DNA from 2 places in the Gottfriedia sp. ABJ_BB2_2 genome. Region 2 is predicted to be linked to the other one. Evidence: a T-box and tRNA genes for the amino acid it is inferred to sense, from the RefSeq annotation. Region 2 holds a T-box; the other holds one or more tRNA genes.
What was found. The T-box of region 2 lies ahead of serS (serine--tRNA ligase). A T-box ahead of a tRNA ligase gene usually reads a tRNA of that ligase, here a tRNA-Ser.
Positions count from the first base shown of each region.

Region 1: it encodes a tRNA-Ser, which carries the amino acid that the T-box ahead of serS (serine--tRNA ligase) is inferred to sense. The anticodon was not compared.

Region 1 covers NZ_JBVFKR010000003.1:335,522-343,174, reverse strand. The annotation lists gene ACX6U0_RS10365 (peptidoglycan D,D-transpeptidase FtsI family protein) at 1-675, opposite strand, end outside; gene ACX6U0_RS10360 (MFS transporter) at 756-1,973, opposite strand; gene ACX6U0_RS10355 (superoxide dismutase) at 2,087-2,695, opposite strand; gene ACX6U0_RS10350 (hypothetical protein) at 2,948-3,307, opposite strand; tRNA gene ACX6U0_RS10345 (tRNA-Ser) at 3,583-3,672, opposite strand; tRNA gene ACX6U0_RS10340 (tRNA-Met) at 3,684-3,760, opposite strand; tRNA gene ACX6U0_RS10335 (tRNA-Asn) at 3,779-3,853, opposite strand; gene ACX6U0_RS10330 (DUF1189 domain-containing protein) at 4,118-4,876, shown strand; gene ACX6U0_RS10325 (hypothetical protein) at 5,035-5,376, shown strand; gene ispG (flavodoxin-dependent (E)-4-hydroxy-3-methylbut-2-enyl-diphosphate synthase) at 5,500-6,600, shown strand; gene ACX6U0_RS10315 (sulfate/molybdate ABC transporter ATP-binding protein) at 6,656-7,653, opposite strand, start outside.
Region 2 covers NZ_JBVFKR010000019.1:1,883-9,535, forward strand. The annotation lists gene guaB (IMP dehydrogenase) at 1-784, shown strand, start outside; gene ACX6U0_RS21000 (serine hydrolase) at 864-2,216, shown strand; gene pdxS (pyridoxal 5'-phosphate synthase lyase subunit PdxS) at 2,350-3,234, shown strand; gene pdxT (pyridoxal 5'-phosphate synthase glutaminase subunit PdxT) at 3,247-3,834, shown strand; T-box leader at 3,884-4,111, shown strand; gene serS (serine--tRNA ligase) at 4,183-5,457, shown strand; gene cstA (carbon starvation protein CstA) at 5,511-7,304, opposite strand; gene ACX6U0_RS21025 (LytR/AlgR family response regulator transcription factor) at 7,430-7,653, opposite strand, start outside.

The DNA of each region.
Region 1 (7,653 bases), on a different contig from region 2:
AGTTGTTACATCAACACCAGGAAGTTCATCTAAATGTTCACTTACCATAGCATATTCAGGTTCAGTTACACCCTCACTTTTAATCGTTTGAGGCGTAAGTGCATATCCAACACTCATTTGTTTATAAATAGCAAGAATTTGTAGATCTTGTTTACTTAAAGATTTTATATCGTCTTCTGTAATTGCTTCAAGCTGCATTGCATAATACTCTTTGTTGTAAGAAGCAGGGTCTTCTTCGTATTTAGCTTTTAATTTTTTATCTTCCTTTTTTGAAACAAGTTCTTTTGCTTCTTCAGGATGTGTTAGTAGCCAATAATCTTGTCGATCTCGTTCCATTATTTTATCTGTTGGCATTTTTATATAGCTTGTTAATTTTGTTGCCATTTCTAATAACTCAGCAGAACTTGTACCTTTTTTTCTTGTATACGTTATAGAACGAAGTGGCGTGTTATCTACAACTACTTTTCCATTACGGTCTAATATCTTTCCCCTTGGTACTGATTTATCAACTGTCATATTCTCTGTTCGTTCTAATTCTAGTTGGTAGTCTTCACCTTTTACAATTTGAACAACGCCTAGTCTTAGAATTAATAAAGAGAATAATAAAAACACAAGAAAAAATAGTGTATTCAGCCGAGTTGGTAATTTAATTTTATTTTTCTTTGGTTTATTCATTTCTTCTCCTCTTTTATACTCTTACTTTTGGTTTAACATATAAGGGAACTTTTTCTAAATGCGATCTTTATGTAGTTTCATTAAGAAGGATCCAGTTCTAATTTCCTCATCACAAAATAAACCAAGAAATGCCCGACTCCAAAAATACAAATGAGGATAGGGATAACTTGTTTTGCAGGAAAAAATGCTGTAAAAACAATAAATACAGCTATTGAGAACATTCTTCCACTGTTTAAATACACTTCACGAATCACAATATATTCAACTCTATATTCCCTCGCTTTATACGATTTTCCTATTATATCATATGTTAAAGATAAGTAAGGTACTAAAATGATTGGATATGCCAAAGAAATAATAACCCCGTATATTATCAGTAAAGTAAATGTCACTTTAAATACAATTGTAAAAACTGCAGCAAATAGGAGAAAGCCTCCAATAAAAATCGCCTTTAAACGATACTCTTCCTTGATGATTCGAGTCACAATATAATATGTAATAAAACTAATTAATGAAGTAATGAGCCCATACTTCCCCACAGCAAACTCACTGCCTGTAGCTAAGTAAATATAAATAGATATGACAAATAAAAAGATCCCTTCTCTAATCCCTTGAAAAAAATTAGCATGTGTAACTCTTCTCCAATTACCATTTAATTTACGTTCTAAAATAACCCTTTTTAAATTAAATTCGGTATCTAACTCTCTTCTAATCAAGAAGCAGCTTAAAATGACTGCACAAATAAATAATATAACTGCTGCCACAAAGACATATGTATATCCTTTGTTGCCAATCATCGATGAAATAATTGCCCCCGCGATAAAAGGGCCAAGTATTCCAGAGAATGAAGTAAGCAAACCCATAAAACCATTAAAAAATTGTCTTGTTTCAGGTTCTGTCACTTCAAATGTCAGTAAATTAAAGGAAAGGTAATAACATCCATTTCCAATCCCTAGGATTGCCCCGATTAGTATTGTCGAAAGCAAGGTATCTGTTTTAAACAGTAAAACAGCAATATAGAATATCGCTAAAAATGAAATTCCAATCCTTAAAATAACGACCCGATCGATATGTTTGGCTAACCTTCCTGCTATGATAAAAGTGAGTGCCTGAAAAAAGGCAATTGAAAATTGATAAGAAGCAATCGGTAAATAATCATTAGATTGCTTCCATAAATAAACATTTACAAACGTATTAGATAATGCTGTTGCTAATGAAAATAAACCACCAACACTTAATAATAAAATTAAGTCTTTGTTTACCTTCACATCGCCTATTAAAAATTTCAACTTACTCATAAATACTCTCCTTTGTCCTAGGTCTAGTTTTTTCGAGTAAGCTAAATATTATCCATTTTTTTGGCAATAAAAAAAACACTACTAAGAGATTCTTAGTAGTGCTTACATGCTAATTACTTAGCAGCTTTGTATAATTCTTCTACTTTAGTCCAGTTAACAACGTTCCAGAAAGCACCTACATAATCAGGGCGTTTGTTTTGGAAGTTTAAGTAGTAAGCATGCTCCCAAACATCTAATCCAAGGATAGGCGTTTTACCTTCCATTAATGGAGAATCTTGGTTTGGTGTGCTTGTTACTTCTAATTCACCATTGTTTACTACTAACCATGCCCAACCAGAACCAAAACGAGTTAAAGCAGCTTGAGTGAATGCAGCTTTGAACTCATCGAAGCTACCGAATTTAGCGTTGATTGCTTCAGCAACTTCTCCAACTGGAGCGCCAGTGCCTTCTGGAGTTAATAAAGTCCAGAATAAGCTGTGGTTTGCATGTCCACCACCATTGTTACGAACAGCAGTTTGGATACCTTCAGGAAGTGCATCTAAGTTTGAAATTAATTCTTCAATTGTAGTTGCAGAAACTTCTTTACCCTCTAAAGCTGCGTTTAAGTTTGTAATGTATGTATTGTGGTGACGAGTGTGGTGAATGTTCATTGTTTCTTTGTCAATATGTGGTTCTAAAGCATCGTAAGCATAAGGTAATTGTGGTAATTCAAATTTTGACATTCGTAATTCCTCCCAAGAATATAGTAAAATTCAATTTAAAGTTATCAAATAAACTGAAAGATTTCAATAGTTATGCTCATAAATGGGAAAGAATGTTAAAAATAATGTCTTTATGCAGAAAGTTTTTTATAAAATAAGCTAATCCTTCACAAATAATGATGTAACATAAATTGTTATGGCACCTGAAACAATAGGTCTCCTCTACCATACATAACGTTCAATCCAAAATCACAAAACAAGCCTCAATCTAGTTTATCCGTGAGGCTTTTTCTGATTCCAATCCGTAAAAGTACGTACTAATTCACTTTCAAGTGGTAAATCATAGTATTTTGCTAAAATTTGATATTGCATAATATAACATTCAAAATTTCTCGGATCGAACGCTTCTTTATGATACCTTCTCCATAATAATGGTTTATTCATAGCAGTAAATTTGTTAATTGCGCTAATAATTGATTGTACGTCCTCGTTAGACATTGGTTTTGGAAATCGACGTTTTATTGTGTGTTCATTCCGTTGCCCTGTCGTATCGTATAGCACTGCCGTTATTGAGCTATGCAACTTATCTTCTAAACGTTCTAAGTATAGGTCCTGACTTTCCGTTGGATACATACTAATCTCCTACCTCATTTTTTAATCACAAAAAATAATACAATAATATCCTTGGATTTTCTACAAAAAAAGAAAAAACAGGATATAAATCATCGTTCATATCGTGCTAAAAGGTCTAAATGGTTCTTATAGTTTTTCCCTACAACAAACCATCAAACACTCTGTTTTATATATTCTTTCAATTGGACTTTTGATTCCACGTTCTTACTATAACCTCAATAAAAAAAGAAAAAACTCTAACGAAATATCCGTTAGAGTTTTTTCTTAAATCGGTAAGGAGTAAGAGGGATTCGAACCCCCGCGGGCTGTTACACCCCTGTCGGTTTTCAAGACCGATCCCTTCAGCCGGACTTGGGTATTACTCCATAATATGATTTGGTAGCGGCGGAGGGAGTCGAACCCACGACCTCACGGGTATGAACCGTACGCTCTAGCCAGCTGAGCTACACCGCCAAAATGAATAAGTATAAATGGCTCCGCAGGTAGGGTTCGAACCTACGACCACTCGGTTAACAGCCGAGTGCTCTACCACTGAGCTACTGCGGAATAATTTAACATTTCCTTAAGACAATATTTAATTTAACATGTTTCAAAACGAACGTCAATGCTTTTTAACATTTTTTTATATTTTTATGTTCTTTCACATTTCCTTTAGTTGGTCTAACTAGTTTTTATTTAAGCAACAACGAGTTTACAAAAAACTAATTAATTAAGTTTTTCTTATACAATGCTAACATTGTACAAAATTACCAAAAAGATACATAATAACGTTGTAAAGAGATATAACATTATATAAGAAAGGATGAGTTTATGAATCTCTTCAAACAATTTTGGTACAGCTTATACTCTCCCAAAACAATTTCTAAATTCAGACTACAAAAAATCGGCAAAACAATATTCTATTTATTTCTATTAGTGATTCTTTATACTCTTCCAGGTTTTTTTTCATTTGAGAACTCTGTAAAACTCCAGGTGAATAATGCCTCAGATTTATTAAAGGAAAACATCCAAACAATCTCATTAAATAAAGGAATCTTAACGATCAATGATAATAAACCGTTTGAACGTAAAATTGGTGACTTTAGATATGCTTTTTATCCAAATGAAACAAGCTTGCCTTCATCAACTTCGAAGGATAAATTTTCGATTACGGTCTTAAAAAATCGAGTTGTCATTAAAACTGATACTGGAGAACAAGATTATCCCTACCCATCATTAGATAAAACTGAGATTAATAAAGAAGATATTTCTAAATTTATAAATAACGTCAAGGAAGCTTTACCGGTTTTTATGTTTGCATTATTTTTCTTATTTTATTTAGGTTCTTGTTTCTTTATTTTCATTGTCGCAACAATACTAGCGTTTATCACTGCATTATTTCATTCTGATAAGCACTTAACTTTTAGACATAGATTTGCAATGATTGCATATAGCTTAACACTGCCAACAGTCATTTATTTTATTGTCGGATTATTTAACATTAACATCCCATTCCAGACAATCTTTTTTATAATAATCTCTGCAGTAATGTATACATTAACTGTTAAACAATTACCTTCAAAAAGATAAAAGAGGTGTGTACTCACACTTCTTCTATCTTTTTTTCATTGAATTAACATATTTCTTTAACAAAGCTTATTTTTTACTAAATTTAAGTAGGTCACTTCTATACTTTTATGGAATATAAAGAGTGGACAAGCATATAGTCTACTAAAGGAGTGATGTAAATGAAGAAAATTTTTTATTTCTTTGGCATACTATTAGTTATTTATATCGTGTTCTTTGACCTTCAAGTAGGAACAATTCCTACAAAACATATAAGTACAGTTGCAACTGTCTCCAAATCAGATGAGACGTCTAAATCAACTAAATCTCTTCCAAAATTTGAAGAAATTCAAGTGAAAAACGGCGATACAGTCTTAGGCATTGTTGAAGAGCTTAACCCAGACTTCACACAACCAATTAGTCAAATTACGAAAGATTTCATTGAATTAAACAAAGGACTATCACCAACAAAAATTCAAAGTGGAAAATCATATAAATTTCCAATTTACTCTTCTAATAAATAGAATTTGTGGTATATTTCTTTTTAGCTAGTTTATAAAAAGAGAAATCATGAAGAAAATATGATAATGTATAGTTGTACACAAACACAAAATGAAATTAGTTATTTTTGAAGGAGCGAGTTACTCGTGAATGAACTTACACATAGAAGTAAAACACGTGCAGTAAAAGTTGGTAATGTAGTTGTTGGTGGTGCAAATGAGATTTCGATACAAAGTATGTGTACTACAAAAACACATGATGTTGAAGCAACAGTTGCTGAAATTAAACGTTTAGAAGAAGCAGGTTGTCAAATTGTTCGAGTTGCGGTACCAGATGAACGAGCTGCAAACGCAATTGCTGATATTAAAAAACAAATTAATATACCACTTGTAGCTGATATCCACTTCGATTACAAATTAGCTTTAAAAGCAATTGAAGGCGGAATAGATAAAATAAGAATTAATCCAGGTAATATTGGTCGAAGAGAAAAAGTTGAAGCAGTTGTTAACGCTGCTAAAGCAAAAGGTATTCCAATTCGAATCGGTGTAAATGCTGGTTCTTTAGAGAAACGTATTTTAGATAAATACGGTTATCCAACAGCTGATGGAATGGTTGAAAGTGCATTACATCATATTAAAATTTTAGAAGATCTTGATTTCCATGACATTATCGTTTCAATGAAAGCCTCTGATGTTAACTTGGCGATTGAAGCATATGAAAAAGCAGCTAAAGCATTTAGCTACCCTCTTCATTTAGGTATTACTGAATCTGGCACACTATTCTCTGGAACAGTGAAAAGTGCAGCAGGTCTTGGTGCAATTATCAGCAAAGGGATCGGTAATACAATGCGTATTTCTTTAAGCGCAGACCCAGTTGAGGAAATAAAAGTTGCTCGTGAACTGTTAAAATCATTTGGTTTATCATCAAATGCAGCAACATTAATTTCTTGTCCAACATGTGGACGTATTGAAATTGACTTAATTAGTATTGCAAATGAAGTTGAAGAATATATTTCTACACTAAAAGTACCAATTAAAGTTGCAGTTCTAGGCTGTGCAGTTAATGGTCCTGGTGAAGCACGTGAAGCTGATATCGGGATTGCAGGTGCTCGTAAAGAAGGTTTACTGTTCCGACATGGTGAAATTGTTCGAAAAGTGCCTGAAGCAACAATGGTTGAAGAATTAAAAATAGAAATCGATAAAATTGCTGCTGAAAAACTGGCAGAGCTAGAAGCAGCAAAAAATTAAGTAAATTGAACAACAAAAAACATACAAAACTTTCATGTTTTGTATGTTTTTTCTTTTAGATTGAATAGTCTTGCGGTATAAATACTTTTAATTCATTTGGACGTACAAAAACTCTTTCACCTAACTCAAGATTTAATTTGAAAAATAACTCATTCATTAATTCCACTTCCACATATTCTTTTGTATCTTCCCTTAAAACTTCAACATAAACAATCGGACCAACTGCATGTATATGTGTCACAATTGCACTAATTGAGGTTTGGTTCGTCTCAAATTTTTCGATCGTAATTTGATGTGGTCTGACGTATCCAGTCACTTCTTTATGGTCATCACCCTCTAATTCAGGTAATGGTATTTCTAAACCGCCACTGATTAAATTTCCTTTTTGAACCCTTCCGTGGAATAGATTTACCTTCCCTAAAAAGTCATATACAAATGGCGTTGCTGGGGAATGATATACTTCTTCAGGTGTTCCAACTTGCTCAATCTTCCCATTATTCATAATAACAACCCGATCCGCTACTTCAAGCGCTTCTTCCTGATCATGTGTAACGAATATACTGGTAACTTGTATGTCATCATGAAGCTTTCTCAACCATCTTCTTAAATCTTTTCGTACTTTTGCATCTAAAGCTCCGAATGGTTCATCCAACAGAAGCACAGTTGGCTCAACGGCAAGTGCACGTGCTAACGCAACTCTTTGCCTTTGTCCACCTGATAATTGTGAAGGATACCGTTTGGAAAAGCTTTCAAGCTTTACTAGACTTAACAATTCCATTACCTTCTCTGCAATTTCACGTTTCTTAGGTCTAGTCGATTTAGGTCTTACGTTTAGCCCAAATGCAATATTATCAAATACCGTCATATGCTGAAAAAGAGCATAATGTTGAAAAACAAAGCCAACGTTTCTTTCTTTTACTTGAAGCTGACCAACATCTTGATCCTCAAATAAAATACTACCTTGATCAGGATTTTCTAAACCTGCAATTATTCTTAACAATGTTGTTTTTCCTGACCCTGAAGGACCTAATAACGCAACTAGCTCACCTTTTT
Region 2 (7,653 bases):
AGGTGTAACAAAAGATGCCCTACAACGCGTAGAGTTTTTAGTAAAAGCTAATGTTGACGTAGTAGTCATAGATACTGCCCACGGACATTCAAAAGGCGTTATTGAAAAAGTACAAGAAATTAGAAACAAGTTCCCAGAGTTAGCAATTATCGCTGGAAATGTTGCTACTGCACAGGCAACAAAAGAGTTAATTGAAGCAGGAGCTGATATTGTAAAAGTTGGTATCGGACCAGGTTCAATTTGTACAACTCGAGTAGTAGCTGGTGTTGGTGTACCTCAATTAACAGCAGTATATGATTGTGCAACTGTAGCTAAAGAATATGGTGTACCTATTATCGCGGATGGTGGTATTAAATATTCTGGAGATATCGTTAAAGCTTTAGCAGCTGGTGGACATGTTGTTATGTTAGGTAGCATGTTTGCAGGTGTTCAAGAAAGCCCAGGCGAAACTGAGATATTCCAAGGAAGACAATTTAAGGTGTATCGTGGTATGGGTTCTGTTGGCGCTATGGAACGAGGAAGTAAAGATCGTTATTTCCAAGAAGGTAATAAAAAGTTAGTTCCAGAAGGTATTGAAGGACGTGTTGCTTACAAAGGTCCTTTAGCAGACACAGTTCACCAATTAATTGGTGGTATAAGAGCTGGTATGGGTTACTGTGGAACACCTACTTTAAGAGAATTAAGAGAAAATGCACAATTTATTAGAATGACTGGAGCTGGATTAAGAGAAAGTCATCCTCATGATGTTCATATTACGAAAGAGGCACCTAATTACTCTTCGTGATTTCATTAGGCAATTACAAGAAATTGTAGTTGCCTATTTTTTGGGAAATAATTATGTTAAAATGTACAAGATGAAATAAATGAGTGGAGGTAAGAAAGTGATTGGAAAGAACATACTAAAAAAACTAGTAGTATTAACACTAGCATTTGCTTTAGTCATCCCTGTAAATTTACGACTAGTAGCTGCTGAAGATGTGTTAGGAGTTAAGGCTGATGCAGCGATATTAGTAGATTCAAACTCTGGAAAAATATTATTCGAAAAAAATTCAAATACTCCTTTACCAATAGCGAGTATGACAAAAATGATGTCTGAATATCTTGTAATTGATGCTGTTCATGATGGGAAAATATCATGGGATCAAAAAGTAACAGTATCAGAATATGCACATAAAATTTCACAAAATACTGGTTTATCTAATGTACCATTAGAGCTAGGTGGAAAATATACAGTAAAAGAATTATACGAAGCTGCAGCAATTTATTCTGCGAATGGTGCGACTATTGCACTAGCTGAATTAGTTGGCGGTTCAGAGAAAAATTTTGTACAGCTTATGAATGATAAAGCAAAAGAACTAAAACTAGGTGAGGTTAAGTTTGTTAACGCAACTGGTCTAGTGAATAAAGATTTACAAGGCATGCACCCAGAAGGTACATCACCTTCTGATGAAAATATTATGAGTGCTAAAGGTGTGGCTAAATTAGCATACTATTTACTAAATGATTATCCTGAAGTTCTTGAAACTTCATCAATTCCTAAAAAAATCTTCCAAGAAGGTCAGAAATATCCTGTAAAAATGGAAAACTGGAACTGGATGTTACCAGGATTAGTTTTCGAATACCAAGGTATGGACGGTTTGAAAACAGGTTCAACTGATTCTGCTGGATTTTGTTTTACAGGTACGGCTGAAAGAGACGGTCAACGTTATATTTCTGTTGTAATGGGAGCAGATTCATACAATTCACGTTTCAGTGAAACAGCAAAATTAATGGATTATGGTTTCAGTAATTTCGAGAAAATTACATTAGTTGAAAAAGGCCAAGCTGTTAAAGGAAATAAAACAGTTAAAGTGATCAAAGGTAAAGAAAAAGAAGTAAATGTTGTTGCCAAAGATGCACTTACATTAGCTGTAAAGCGTGGAGAAGGTAAAAATTATAAAGCACAGATTAAATTATCTGGAAAAAATGTAGATGAAGATGGTCATATTATTGCTCCGATTAAAAAGAATACTAAAGTTGGAGAAATAATTGTTAAGTCTTCAAATAAAGACGATTTGGGCTTTATTACTACAAGCAATGAAAAAACATTTGATTTAGTAGTAGATAAAGACGTAGAAAAAGCAAATTGGTTCGTATTAACATTTAGAGCAATCGGTTCTTTCTTTGGGAATTTATGGGGAAGTATCGTTGATGGCATAAGTGGATTATTTAAATAATTATAAAATACAGTAACTTCAATTGTTAAGTTGAACATTTTTCAGTAAAATGGGAATTAGGTAACTTTTCAATGGGAGAAAATCGCAAATAATTTTGTTACCTAGAATGTTTTAATAATGGAGGGGCAAGACAATGAATTTAACAGGAACAGATCGTGTAAAACGTGGCATGGCAGAAATGCAAAAAGGCGGCGTTATTATGGACGTAGTAAATGCTGAACAAGCTAAAATAGCAGAGGCAGCTGGTGCAGTTGCAGTAATGGCTTTAGAAAAAGTACCATCTGATATTCGTGCAGCTGGTGGAGTTGCTCGTATGGCTGATACAAGTATTACTGAAGAAATTTTAAACGCAGTTAGTATTCCTGTAATGGCTAAAGCGCGTATTGGACATATCGTAGAAGCTCGCGTTTTAGAAGCAATGGGAGTAGACTACATTGATGAGAGTGAAGTATTATCACCTGCTGATGATATCTTCCACATTAATAAATCTGATTACACAGTTCCATTCGTTTGTGGTTGCCGTAACCTAGGTGAAGCACTTCGTCGTATTGGTGAAGGTGCATCTATGCTTCGTACTAAAGGTGAGCCTGGAACAGGAAACATCGTAGAAGCAGTTCGTCACTTACGCCAAATTAATGGAGAAATCCGTAAAGTAGTTGGTTTATCACTTGATGAATTAATGGTTGAAGCTAAAAACCTTGGCGCTCCATATGAATTATTACTTCAAATTAAAGAGCTTGGTCGTTTACCAGTAGTAAACTTCGCGGCTGGTGGTGTAGCAACACCTGCTGATGCAGCTTTAATGATGGAATTAGGTGCTGATGGGGTATTCGTAGGATCTGGTATCTTCAAATCAGAAAACCCTGAGAAATTTGCTAGTGCGATTGTACAAGCTACTACTCACTACCAAGATTACGAGTTAATTGCAAACCTTTCTAAAAACTTAGGTCCAGCTATGAAAGGTATCGATATGAGACAACTTGCAGCTGCTGATCGTATGCAAGACCGTAGCATTTAAGTTGGTGACACGATGAAAATTGGTGTATTAGCTTTACAGGGAGCAGTTCAAGAACATATTAATGCAATTAATGCATCAGGTGCTGAAGCGGTAATTGTGAAGCGTGTAGAGCATTTAGAAGGATTAGATGGGATTGTATTACCTGGTGGAGAAAGTACTGCGATGCGTAAGCTACTTGACCATATTGGTTTACTACAGCCATTAAAAGATAAAATTGAAAATGGTTTACCTGCATTTGGTACATGTGCTGGCATGATTTTGCTTTCAAAGGAAATTGCAAATGATGATACAGTACACCTTGGCGTAATGGATATGGTTTCAGAGCGCAATGCATTTGGTAGACAAGTCGATAGTTTTGAAGTGAATATTCCTATAAAAGGAGTATGCGAAGACTTCCCGGCGGTATTCATTAGAGCACCATTTATTCGTTCAGTTTCTGGTGATGCAGAAGTTATAGCCGAGCATGATGGTAATATTGTTGCTGTTAAACAAAACCATATGTTAGCTGCATCGTTCCATCCAGAATTAACAGAAGACTATCGCTTAATGAATTACTTTGTAAACATGGTTAAAGAAAAAAATGCTAATTTAAGTATGTAGCTATTGAAAAATGTAAAAGCTTATAGTAAATTATAATAAAATTTAATTGTCTAAAGCGATGAAAGAAAATAGTAACAAGTTCTTAATTTCCAGAGAGTCGGTGGTTGGTGAAAACCGATAATGAAGTCTTGTGAATCCATTCTTGAGCGAGTTGTGGAATACTGATTCTAGTTAGTAAATAACTCCGGTTATATAGTCCGTTAAACTATACTAAGGTGGAAGGATTATTTGTAATTCTTCAATTAGGGTGGCAACGCGGGTAGCTCTCGTCCCTTTATAGGGATGAGGGCTTTTTTGTATTCTTTTTTAACATCCTTTAGACAGCAAAGAAAAATAGGAGGAATGAAAATGTTAGACGTTAAGTTATTACGTAGCAATTTTGAAGATGTAAAAGCAAAATTACAGTTACGTGGTGGAGATGTAAGCTATATTGAAAAATTTGAAGACTTGGATTTAAAGCGTAGAGAATTACTTGTTGAAGCTGAAGGATTAAAAAGTCGCCGTAATGAAGTTAGCCAAGAAATAAGTGTTTTAAAGCGTGAGAAAAAAGACGCTGAGGCTTTAATTGTTGAAATGCGCGAAGTTGGCGATAAAATTAAAGACCTAGATGAAGAAATTAGAGGATTAGAAGAGCAACTTGATGCTATTCTATTTACAATCCCAAACCTAGTAAGTGATTCAGTTCCTGAAGGTTTAACGGAAGATGACAATGTTGAAATTCGTAGAATCGGTGAAGTTCGTACATTTGAATTTGAACCGAAACCACACTGGGATTTAGGCGTAGATTTAGACATTCTTGATTTTGAACGCGGTGCGAAAGTTACAGGTAGCCGTTTTACATTCTATAAAGGTTTAGGGGCAAAACTTGAGCGTGCTTTAATTAGTTTTATGTTAGATCTTCATACAGAGGAGCATGGTTATACAGAGATGTTACCTCCAAATCTTGTAAATCGTTCAAGTATGATTGGTACTGGGCAGCTTCCAAAATTTGAAGAAGATGCATTCCGTATCGAAAAAGAAGATTTCTTCTTAGTACCGACAGCGGAAGTTCCAGTTACAAACTATCATCGTGATGAGATTTTAGATGGTTCACAGTTACCGATTGCATATACAGCTTATAGTGCATGCTTCCGTTCAGAAGCAGGATCTGCTGGACGCGATACAAGAGGTTTAATTCGTCAGCACCAGTTTAATAAAGTTGAACTTGTTCGTTTTGTTAAACCAGAAGATTCTTATATAGAGTTAGAAAAATTAACAGCTCATGCTGAAAAAGTTCTACAATTATTAGAATTACCATACCGTGTTATTACATTATGTGCTGGTGATATTGGTTTCACTTCTGCAAAAACGTATGATATTGAAGTCTGGTTACCAAGCTATGATGCTTACAAAGAAATTTCTTCTTGTAGTAATTTTGAAGCTTTCCAAGCAAGACGTGCGAATATTCGCTTCCGTCGTGAGCCGAAAGGAAAGCCAGAATTTGTTCATACATTAAATGGATCTGGCCTAGCGATTGGTCGTACAGTATCTGCAATCTTGGAAAACTACCAACAAGCAGATGGTTCAGTAGTCATTCCTGAAGTGCTTCGTCCTTATATGGGTGGAAAAGAAGTCATTAAATAAAAATAAGCAGGTTGTCACGAGAGAGAGTTTCTCAGAGACAACCTGCTTTTTATTTAGAATGTTTTCGCATTCATTTTAAATTGAGGAGTATTCCACATTTCCAACCATTTTTTAATTGCAGAAATTAGTATGATAATACCAAGGACTAGCATGATGATTGAAAGAATTGCATTTAGTGTGCTGTATCCTGCAGCATCAGGATTTAGATAAACGTTTTTAACCATCCAGTATCCCGCATAGTTTACTGTTACAAATAGATACGCGAGTGGGACAAGACATGTTAACATGTACCAACGTTTATCAGCAATTTTTAGTATAACCGTCGCACCAATGATCAGACCGATCGAAGCCATTAACTGGTTAGATACACCGAATAGTGCCCAAATTGATCCAATGTCTCCGGAAAATAAGAGATATCCCCACATAAAACAAGCAAGTGCACTTGCAAATATTGAACCAGGGATCCAATCCGTTTTCTTCAACGGTTTATAGTACTCTCCAAAGAAATCTTGAATTAAGTATCTTGCTACACGAGTACCAGCATCGATTGCCGTTAAAATAAATACTGCCTCAAACATGATTACAAATTGGAAGAAGTAAGATGCTAAATGGCTAAACCATGGAATTGATGTAAAAATGTAGGACATTCCTACTGCTAGTGTAACAGCGCCACCAGTACGACCTTCTAAGTCTAGTCCAATTTCTCGTGCAAGCTCGGGAAGATGTACAACTTCCATACCCAGGGTTTTAAATACTTCTGGAGTTGAGTTAATTGCAAAGTAATCTGCTGGTTGTAGAGCGGTAGCAGCGATAAGTGCCATAATCCCTACTAAACACTCAACAAGCATTGCTCCAAATCCTACAACTTTAATATCGCTCCATCGATCAAGCATTTTTGGAGTTGTACCAGATCCTACGAAAGCGTGGAAACCAGAAATCGCTCCACATGCAATTGTAATTGAAATGAATGGCCATACTGGTCCTGCAAGAATTGGACCGCCACCACCAGTAAATTTCGTAAATGCTGGGAATTCAATAACTGGATTTATAATAAATACGCCGATAATTAATGCAATAAATACACCAATTTTCATGAAACTACTCAAATAATCTCGAGGTGCAAGCAATAACCATACTGGTAATGCTGCTGCAAAAAATGCATAGATCGGTAGAATAATAGCTAATGTTTTTGTATCAAATGTTAAAAATTCCCCAAGAGCAGTCTCCTGGATAGTTGGCCCCATAAATACACCAACCATTAATAAAACAAACCCAATAGTGGAGGCTAGTTTTAAGTTGCCTGTTTTCTTATAAAATAATCCAACACCCATAGCAATTGGAATTGTAATACCAACAGCAAAAGTACCCCAAGGATTGTTTTCTAGCGCATGAAGCACAACCATTGAAAGACCTGCCATTGTAATCGTAATAATAAATAGCATAGCTAGCCCTGTACAAAAACCAGCTACGGGACCTAATTCTTCTTTTGCTACTTCTGATAATGATTTACCTTTTTTACGCATAGAGGCAAATAATACAACTGCGTCATGTACTGCTCCACCAATAACTGCACCTATTAAGAGCCAAAGTAGACCAGGTAGGTAACCAAATTGTGCAGCTAAAATAGGACCTACTAATGGACCAGCTGCAGCAATCGCAGCAAAGTGATGACCGAAGGAAACCCATTTGTTTGTTGGTACATAATCCTTTCCATCGTTTAATTCATGAGCGGGTGTTGCTTTAGAATCATCTAGCTTTAATACCTTTACCGTTATGAAAGTTCCATATAAACGATAGGCTATCATTAATATACACATAGAAGCAATAACAATTGTAACCGCATTCATTTTTATCAAGACCTCCCCTGTTTTTATATCTTTTATATTACGCTATGAAAATGCCAACATCTTCTTTTCAATATGAATTGCATAAATAACAGGGTGAATCGCAAAATAGGGTAGTGAAATACAATTTAAAAATCAAAAAGCAGTTTTAATTCCTTAGTATAAGTACGACTTACAGGGACTTTCTCTTGATCACGCATGATTAGATTATAAGTTGAATGAAACCAGGGTTGAATTTCAATAATCTTATCGATATTAACGATGTAGCTACGATGTACACGTATAAATGAAGTGTCTTGAAGTTTACGTTCAATACTTATCAATGGCTCATTAACTTGATATGAATATTTTT